2 linked regions of the Catenulispora sp. EB89 genome follow. The protein of the gene in region 1 binds, or shares a complex with, the protein of each later gene. Links are inferred from orthologs where the notes say so. Each region holds a gene or a part of one and is shown in the gene's direction. Other genes may lie near its edges.

Region 1 (3,827 bases):
CATAGAGTCACTCCAGCGATGAGAGTGGGCAAGTCGGTAAGGAGGTAGAACGACTTGTGAATGAGTCGACATTTGCCGCCGGTCAGGTGGTAGCACCGACCTCCGCCGCCCAGGGCGGCTCCGCCGGCGCGATGGCGTCTCAGACGGGGATCACGCCTGCTCCTCGTAATCCACAGCGTTCCGAGGACATGATGAACACGACTGACAAGACCTCCGACGCCGCTCGCGCCGGAGTGGAGTTCGACGATCCCTACGGCATCATCGAGGACGAACTCCGCTACCAGGACGGGTTCGACCCGGACGCGGAGATAGAGCCGGACCCCGACTACGCCGCCACGCTCGCGCCGGACCCGGCGACGCAGCGCCGCGAGCGGGTGGGGCCGACCGGCCGTCCGATGCCGCGGTTCCCGGTGCCCCGCCCCCCGGTCGAGCACGGCCCGGCGCGCATCATCGCGATGTGCAACCAGAAGGGCGGCGTCGGGAAGACCACGTCGACCATCAACCTGGGCGCCGCGCTGGCCGAGTACGGGCAGAAGGTGCTGCTGGTCGACTTCGACCCGCAGGGCGCGCTGTCGGTGGGCCTGGGCGTGAACCCGATGGAGCTGGACCGCACGGTCTACAACCTGCTGATGCACCGCGGGGTGAACGTCGAGGACGTGCTGCTCAAGACGGTGACGCCGGGCATGGACCTGCTGCCGTCGAACATCGACCTGTCGGCCGCCGAGGTGCAGCTGGTCACCGAGGTCGCCCGGGAGTCGGCGCTGGCGCGCACGCTCAAGCCGGTGATGCAGGACTACGACTTCATCATCATCGACTGCCAGCCCTCGCTGGGCCTGCTCACCGTCAACGCGCTGACGGCCGCGCACAGCGTGATCGTCCCGCTGGAGTGCGAGTTCTTCGCGCTGCGCGGCGTGGCGCTGCTGACCGAGACCATCGAGAAGGTCCGCGAGCGGCTGAACCCGGAGCTGGAGCTCGACGGCATCCTGGCCACGATGTACGACGCCCGCACCGTGCACGGCCGCGAGGTGCTGGCCCGCGTGGTCCAGGCCTTCGGCCCGCAGGTGTTCCACACCGTGATCGGCCGCACCGTCCGCTTCCCGGAGACCACCGTCGCCGGCGAGCCCATCACCTCGTACGCCTCGGCATCGGTCGGCGCCGCCGCCTACCGCCAGCTGGCGAGGGAGGTTCTGGTCCGGTGCCACGCCGGGTGAGGATGCCCGCGGCTGACGAGCTGTTCCGCACCACGGCCGGCAACGGCACGCTGGTGCGCGAGGGCCGGGAGGCCCGCGAGGACGAGAGCGCCGAGCGTCCGCCGGGCCGCGACCGGGGCGACCGGGGCGACCGGGGTCACACTCCGGTCGCGCCGCCGGCCGCGTCCGACGCGGCCGGGCCGAAGGCGCCGGGCAAGACGGTGCCCGCGCCGGCGGTCTCCGCCGAGGAGGCGGCGGCCGCGGTACAGGCTTCAGCGACGTCGGCGACTTCAGCGGCATCGGCGGCATCGGCGGCTGAGCCGGCGGTTCCGGCACCGGAAGTCGCCCCGCCGGCCCCGCCGGCTCAAACCCGCAAGGTCACGGCCCCGCGCCGGCCGAGCGGCCGCGAGCGCCACGACGAGAAGATCACCGTCTACGTGTCCCCGGACGAGCTCATCGGCTTGGAGCACGCGCGCATCATGCTGCGCGGCGAGTACGGCCTGGCGGTGGACCGCGGGCGCATCGTGCGCGAGGCCGTGGCCGCGCTGCTGGCCGACCTCGACGCGCGCGGGCGGGACAGCATCCTGGTCAAGCGGCTGTCGGCCGGCGGGTGACCGCTAGAGTGCAAGCGTGACTCTGGAAGTGGACCAAGCCGCGGCGGATGCGGATGCGGCGAGTGCGGGGGACGTGGCGGACGCGTCCAGCACTCCTGGCACGTCCGATGCCGCTGCGGCCGAGGCTGCTCCCGCCGAGAAAGCCCCGGCCGGCACCGAGGACACCGCGGTCCGCGTCGAGGGCTTCCAGGTCAGCCTCCCGGAGTTCGAGGGCCCCTTCGACCTGCTCCTGGGCCTGATCGCCAAGCACAAACTGGACGTCACCACCCTGGCGCTGTCCAAGGTCACCGACGAGTTCATCGCCTACATCCGCGCCATGGGCGACTCCTGGGACCTGGACCAGGCCTCGGAGTTCCTGGTCATCGCCGCGACCCTGCTGGACCTGAAGGCAGCGCGTCTCCTCCCGGCCGCCGAGGTCGAGGACGAAGGCGACCTGGCCCTGCTGGAAGCGCGCGACCTGCTGTTCGCCCGCCTGCTCCAGTACAAGGCCTACAAGCAGGTCGCCACCGACCTCGGCCGCCGCCACGCCGCCGCCGGCCGCATGTTCCCGCGCTCGGTGAAGCTGGAACCGTCCTTCGCGGACCTGCTCCCCGAAGTGATCATCAACCTCACCCCCGAGCAGTTCGCCGCCCTTGCGATCAAGGCCATGACCCCGAAGACCCCGCCGGAGGTCTCGGTCACGCACCTGCACGGCAGCAAGGTCAGCGTCCGCGAACAGGTGGCGGTCCTGATCGCGAAGATGCGCGAGTTCCGCAAAGCCTCCTTCGAAAAGCTGTGCGAAGACGCCCCGGACACCCTGACCATCGTCGCCCGCTTCCTCGGCCTCCTGGAACTCTTCCGCGAAGCGGCGGTGATGTTCGACCAGCCCGACGCCTTCGCCGAACTGACCATCTCCTGGACCGGCACCGAGGAAGGCGACCTGAAGGTCGCGGTCGACGAGTTCGACCGCAGCGCCCCGGCGGACGAGGAGACGGCCGAGGCGGAGCTGGAAGCGGTGGACGAACAGTGGGAAGCGGGAGAGCTGGAATGAGCGACGACTGGGAGTACGAGAGCCCGGAGTACGCCGCCGAGGGCGACGACGGCGCTGCTGCCGAGACGGCTTCCGCTGCCGCCGAATCTTCGGCTGCCGGCGAGCAGGCCGCCGGGCCCGCTGCTGCCGCCGCTGCCGAGTCTTCGGCCGCCGACCAGGTTGCTGAGCCTGCTGAATCGCCCGCTGCCGAGGCTTCTGCTGGCGCCGATCAGGTCGCTGAGCCTTCTCTGCCGCGCGCCGAGCCCGCCATCACCACCGCCTTCCCCGCCCCGCGCAGCGAATCCAAGTCCCCGCTGCCGTCCCCGCGCACCGAGGCCGAGCCCTCCCTCGCCGCCCTCGACGAAGCCACCTGGCAGCTCTCCACCGACATGGCGCCCCTCCCGCCGCTGCGGCAGTGCCTGGAGGCGATCCTCCTGGTGGTCGAGGAACCGGTCGCCGACGTCGTCCTGGCTCAGATCACCGAGCGCCCGCGCGACGAGGTCGTCCAGACTCTCCACGAGCTTTCCGCCGAGTACACCGAGCAGCAGCGCGGCTTCGACCTCCGGCAGGTTGCCGGCGGCTGGCGCCTCTACACTCGCGCGGCGTGTGCGCCGCTCGTCGAGAAGTTCGTTCTCGACGGTCAGCAGGCCAAGCTCAGTCAGCCCGCGCTGGAGACCCTCGCCGTCGTCGCGTACCGCCAGCCGGTCAGCCGGTCGCGCATCTCTGCGGTGCGCGGCGTGAACTGCGACGGCGTCATGCGCACGCTGCTCACCCGCGGCCTGATCGAGGAGGCCGGCACCGACGTGGACTCCGGCGCCATCCTCTACCGCACCACGCTTCTCTTCCTGGAGAAGATGGGCATGCGCACGCTCGACGAGCTGCCGGAGCTGGCACCGTTGCTGCCCTCGGTGGAGTCGATGGAGGAAAACGAGTCGCTGGCCTGACACGCCGGCCTCATCCGCGCTGGTGGCGGCATTTCGACCCACGCCGAAACCGGGATGAATCAGGCATCGA
Region 2 (5,025 bases), on another replicon or contig:
AGGCGTATGTGTCCCGCCTCGAGGACGAGAACGCGGCGCTGGCCGCCTCGAAGTACAGCTCGACCGGGCTGGACTCCGAGTTCAGCGAGCTGGAGCGGGAACCCGCTCTGACCCGCTAGCCGGCGAAAGCTGGTCCCATCAGCGGCATCTCCACTAAAGGGACGTTGGAGCGACCTCCGGCGTCCCTTGCACTGGAGGGGGTACGCTCGCCAGAAGCATCGCCGGGCTCGTGAACAGCAGGCGAAGCTTTAACCGGACCCCTAACCAGGCCCGCCGGCCGGGCAGCGCAGGAGAGTGTCGCCGCACGTGTACCTGAAGACCCTGACCCTGCGCGGCTTCAAGTCCTTCGCCTCGGCCACCACCCTGCGCCTGGAACCGGGCATCACCTGCGTGGTCGGCCCCAACGGCTCGGGCAAGTCGAACGTCGTGGACGCCCTGGCCTGGGTGATGGGCGAGCAGGGTGCCAAGTCGCTGCGCGGCGGCAAGATGGAGGACGTCATCTTCGCCGGCACCACCGGCCGCGCGCCGCTGGGCCGCGCCGAGGTGGCGCTGACCATCGACAACGGCGACGGTGCGCTCCCCATCGACTACTCCGAGGTCACCATCTCGCGGATCATGTTCCGCAACGGCGGCTCGGAGTACGCCATCAACGGCGACCCCTGCCGGCTGCTGGACATCCAGGAGCTGCTCTCCGACTCCGGCATCGGCCGCGAGATGCACGTCATCCTCGGCCAGGGCCGCCTGGACGCGGTGCTGCAGGCCAGCGCCGAGGACCGCCGCACCTTCATCGAGGAGGCCGCCGGCGTCCTGAAGCACCGCAAGCGCAAAGAGAAGGCGCTGCGGAAGCTGGACGCGATGCAGGCCAACCTGACCCGGCTCACCGACCTCACCGGCGAACTGCGGCGCCAGCTCAAGCCGCTGGGCCGGCAGGCCGAGGTGGCCCGGCGCGCCGTGGTCATCCAGGCCGACCTGCGCGACGCCCGGCTCCGACTGCTCGCCGACGACCTGGTCACCATGCGCCACGCCTTCGAGCAGGAGTCCGCCGACGAAGAGGCGATGAAGGTCCGGCGCAAGCAGCTGGAGCGCGAGTACTCCGAGGCGCAGGCCCAGGAGTCCGAGCTCGAACAGCGCGGCGCCGCTCTGGTCCCGTACCTGGCCCAGACCCAGGAGACCTGGTATCGCCTCAGCTCTCTGAAGGAGCGCTACCGCGGCTCGGCGCAGCTCGCCGTCGAGCGGGTCCGCAACGCCTCGCGCACCGCCCCCGAGGAGCGGCACGGCCGCGATCCCGAGGAGATGCAGGCCGAGGCCGCGCGCATCCGCGAGGAGGAGGCCGAGCTCGCCGAGGAGATCGCCGAGGCGCAGGAGACGCTGGCCGGCGCGGTCATGCAGCGCACCGACGCCGAGACCGCGTTGCAGCAGGAAGAGCGTCGGCTGGCCGCCTCCGTGCGCGCCGCCGCCGACCAGCGCGAGAGCCTGGCGAAGCTGGAGGGCCGGGTCGGCGCGATGCGCTCCAAGGCCACGGCCGCCGACGCCGAGATCGGCCGCCTCGGCGCCGCCGCCGAGGAGGCCCGGGGCCGGGCGGCCGGCGTGCAGCGCGAGTACGACGAGCTCAAGGCCGAGGTCGAGGGCCTGGAGACGGACGGCGGCGGGCTGGACGACGAGGTCGAGGAGGCCTCGCAGGCGCTGTCCGAGTCCGAGGAGAAGCTGACCGAGCTGCGGGCCGCCGAGCGCGAGGCCCAGAAGGAGCAGGCCGGATTCGCGGCCCGCAAGGAAGCCCTCGAACTCGGCCTGAACCGCAAGGACGGCGCCGGCGCCCTGCTGGCCGCCACCGACCGGCTCTCCGGCCTGCTCGGCAGCGTCGCGGCGATACTGACGGTGGAGTCCGGCGCCGAGGCCGCGGTGGCCGCCGCGCTCGGCACCGCCGCCGACGCGGTCGCCGTGACCAGCGTGGACAGCGCGGTCAACGCCATCCGGCTGCTGAAGGCCGACGACGCCGGCCAGGCCACGGTCATCGTCGGCGGCGACGTCTCCTACCCGGACGACGGGGAATGGCCCGAACTGCCGGCCAACGCCCGCTATGTCATCGACCTGATCCAGGTCCAGGAGGAGCTGCGCCCGGCGTTCACCCGGCTGCTGAACCGGATGGCCGTGGTCGAGGACCTGTCCGAGGCCTCCGAGCTGATCGGGCGGATCCCGGACGTGCGGGCCGTGACCCGGGACGGCGACGTACTGGGCCGGGACTCGGCGCGCGGCGGCTCGTCCTCGGCGCCGACCCTGCTGGAGGTCCAGGCCGCGGTCGACGAGGCCACCGAGAAGCTGTACGAGGCCGGCGCCCGCGCCGAGCGCCTGCGGACCGAGCTGGAGTTCGCGACCGCCGAGCGGCAGACCGCCAAGGCCCGCGTCGACACCCTGATGGCGCAGCGCCGCGAGGCCGACAGCCAGAAGGCCGGCGTCGCGCAGCAGCTCGGCCGGCTCGGCGGCCAGGCCCGTGCCGCGCTCAGCGAGGTCGAGCGCTTCGTCGCCGCGATCGAGAAGGCCGAGGAGGCGCGCGACCGGGACCTGGGGCAGGTCGAGGAACTGGAGGGCCAGCTGCTCGAAGCCCAGGAGGTCGCGGCCGCCGCCGAAGAGCTCGACGACGTCCTGTCCACCGGCCGCCGCGACGACTTCGCCCAGCAGGCCACCGCCGCGCGCACCGCGGAGATGGAGGCGCGCCTGGCGGTGCGCACCGCCGAGGAGCGGGCCCGCGCCCTGGCCGGCCGCGCCGACCAGCTGGACCGCGCCGCGCAGCAGGAGCGCGAGGCCCGCGAACGGGCCATAGAGCGCGCCGAGCGGCTGGCCGAGGAGGCCGAGGTCGCGCGGGCCGTGGCCCACGGCTTCGAGCAGGTCATCCGGCACCTGGAGCAGTCGCTGGCGCTGGCCCAGGCCCGGCGCGAGGACGCGGAGCGGGCCCGGGTCGAGCACGACGCCGGGATCCAGGTCGTGCGGACCCGGGTCCGGGAGCTGTCCGGCGAGCTGGAGAAGCTCACCGACTCGGTGCACCGCGACGAGGTCGCCCGCGCCGAGCGCCGGATGCGCATCGAGCAGATGGAGGAGAAGGCGCTCGCCGAGCACGGCGTCGAGGCCGACGTGCTGGTCGCCGAGTACGGGCCCGAGGTGCCGATCCCGCCGACCGTCGAGGGCGACATCCCGGTGCCCTACGACCGCGCCGAGCAGCAGCGCCGGCTGAAGAAGGCGGAGAAGGACTACTCGGCGCTGGGCAAGGTGAACCCGCTGGCGCTGGAGGAGTTCGCGGCGCTGGAGGAGCGGCACCAGTTCCTGTCCGAGCAGCTGGAGGACCTGAAGAAGACCCGCAAGGACCTGCTGGACATCATCAAGGAGGTCGACGACCGGGTCGAGCAGGTCTTCACCGAGGCCTACCACGACGTCGCCCGCGAGTTCGAGGGCGTGTTCTCCCGCCTGTTCCCCGGCGGCGACGGCCGGCTGATCCTCACCGACCCCGAGGACATGCTGACCACCGGCATCGAGGTCGAGGCGCGCCCGCCGGGCAAGAAGGTGAAGCGGCTGTCGCTGCTGTCCGGCGGCGAGCGGTCGCTGACCGCGGTGGCGTTCCTGGTGTCCATCTTCAAGGCCCGGCCCTCGCCGTTCTACATCATGGACGAGGTCGAGGCGGCGCTGGACGACACCAACCTGGGCCGCCTGATCAACATCATGGAGGAGCTGCGGGCCACCTCGCAGCTGATCGTGATCACGCACCAGAAGCGCACCATGGAGGTCGCCGACGCGCTGTACGGCGTCACCATGCGCGGGGACGGCGTCACCACGGTCATCAGCCAGAAGCTGCGCAACAAGGAGACCGGCGCCATAAGCGACGCACCGAAGGTCGTGCCGGCACAGGCCGCGGCCGAGGTCTCCGCGGAGGCGGCGGCGAGGGAGTCCGCGCAGGCTTCGGCCGACGAGTCCGCGCAGGCCGCAGCGGAGAACGCAATGGAAGACGAGACGGTCTGAGCCTTACCCTGCTGCGATGACCACTGGGGAAATACGCCTGACCGAAGACGTCCTGCTGCGGCCGATGCGCCTGACGGACGCCGCCGCCCTGGCCCGTGCCTTCGACCGGAACCGCGCGCACCTGGCGAAGTGGGACCCGATCCGCCCGGATGACTTCTACACCGAGACGGGGCAGTACTCGCGGCTGAAGAAGCTCGAAGCGGACCGGGCCGAGGGCCGCATCGAGCGCTGGACCTTCGACCGCGGCGACGGCGAGGTGTACGGCAGCCTCACGCTGTCGAGCATCGAGCTGGGGATCTTTCTCAACGCCCGGATGGGCTACTGGGTGGACGTCGAGCTGGTCGGCCGGGGACTGGCGACCGCCGCCGTGAACGGCGTGTGCGAGTACGCGCACCAGCGCTGGAACCTGCACCGGATCGAGGCCGGGACGAACGTGGAGAACGTCGCCTCGCAGCGGGTGCTGGCCAAGTGCGGGTTCGAGGAGATCGGGCTGTCGCGGTCGCACCTGTACGTCAACGGCCGGTGGGCCGACAGCAAGCAGTTCTACCGGATCCTGCACACCGACTCGCTCAAGCCCTGATATCCCGTATCCCAGGCTGTGCCGGTTCTCCCGGCTCTCCCGGGCCGAACCGCCTTCGGGCGCGGTTCGGCGCCGGTGCGAACTTTCTCCGCTCTCTCAGTCTTCCCCGAGCTCCAGCTTCACCGGCGTGCCCTCCCGCAGGGAGCGGCTGACCGTGCAGTGCCGCTCCTCCACGCGCTCGGCGACGTCCCGGAACACCTTCTCGGCGTCCGCGTCGCCCTCGGGCAGCTCCACGCTGTAGCTCAAGGTCACCGGCCCGAGCTTGTTCCGCTCGATCTTCTCCGAGGTCGCCGCCGCGATCAGCCTGGTCATCCGGTGCCCGCGCTGCGCGGTCAGCGGCTCGGTGGTGACGATGTTGCAGCCGGCCACCGCGACCAGGAGCAGCTCGACGGGGGAGAAGTTCGGGCCCTGGCCGTCTCCGCTCAACTCGATGCGGGCGC

The links.
Region 2: the proteins of ABH920_RS40010 (region 1) and smc are in contact, whole or in part, in a crystal structure (PDB 3ZGX), measured with the Bacillus subtilis proteins. The link is inferred for Catenulispora sp. EB89 from one-to-one orthologs.

Annotation. Positions count from the first base shown.
Region 1 is NZ_JBGCCU010000027.1:90,599-94,425, forward strand. What follows is about bases 865-3,827. They hold ABH920_RS40010 (ScpA family protein), read left to right. Parts: upstream 865-1,820; coding sequence 1,821-2,834; downstream 2,835-3,827. Other genes in these bases: ABH920_RS40000 (ParA family protein), read left to right, coding at 865-1,211; ABH920_RS40005 (hypothetical protein), read left to right, coding at 1,214-1,804; scpB (SMC-Scp complex subunit ScpB), read left to right, coding at 3,203-3,757. Also shown: more of ABH920_RS40000, read left to right, coding at 192-864. UniProt on the Bacillus subtilis protein: Participates in chromosomal partition during cell division. May act via the formation of a condensin-like complex containing Smc and ScpB that pull DNA away from mid-cell into both cell halves.
Region 2 is NZ_JBGCCU010000002.1:459,599-464,623, reverse strand. The notes cover bases 1-4,205. They hold smc (chromosome segregation protein SMC), read left to right. Parts: upstream 1-306; coding sequence 307-4,005; downstream 4,006-4,205. Other genes in these bases: ABH920_RS05560 (GNAT family N-acetyltransferase), read left to right, coding at 4,022-4,205; ABH920_RS05570 (hypothetical protein), read left to right, coding at 1-119. Also shown: more of ABH920_RS05560, read left to right, coding at 4,206-4,585; ABH920_RS05555 (OsmC family protein), read right to left, coding at 4,682-5,025. UniProt on the Bacillus subtilis protein: Required for chromosome condensation and partitioning.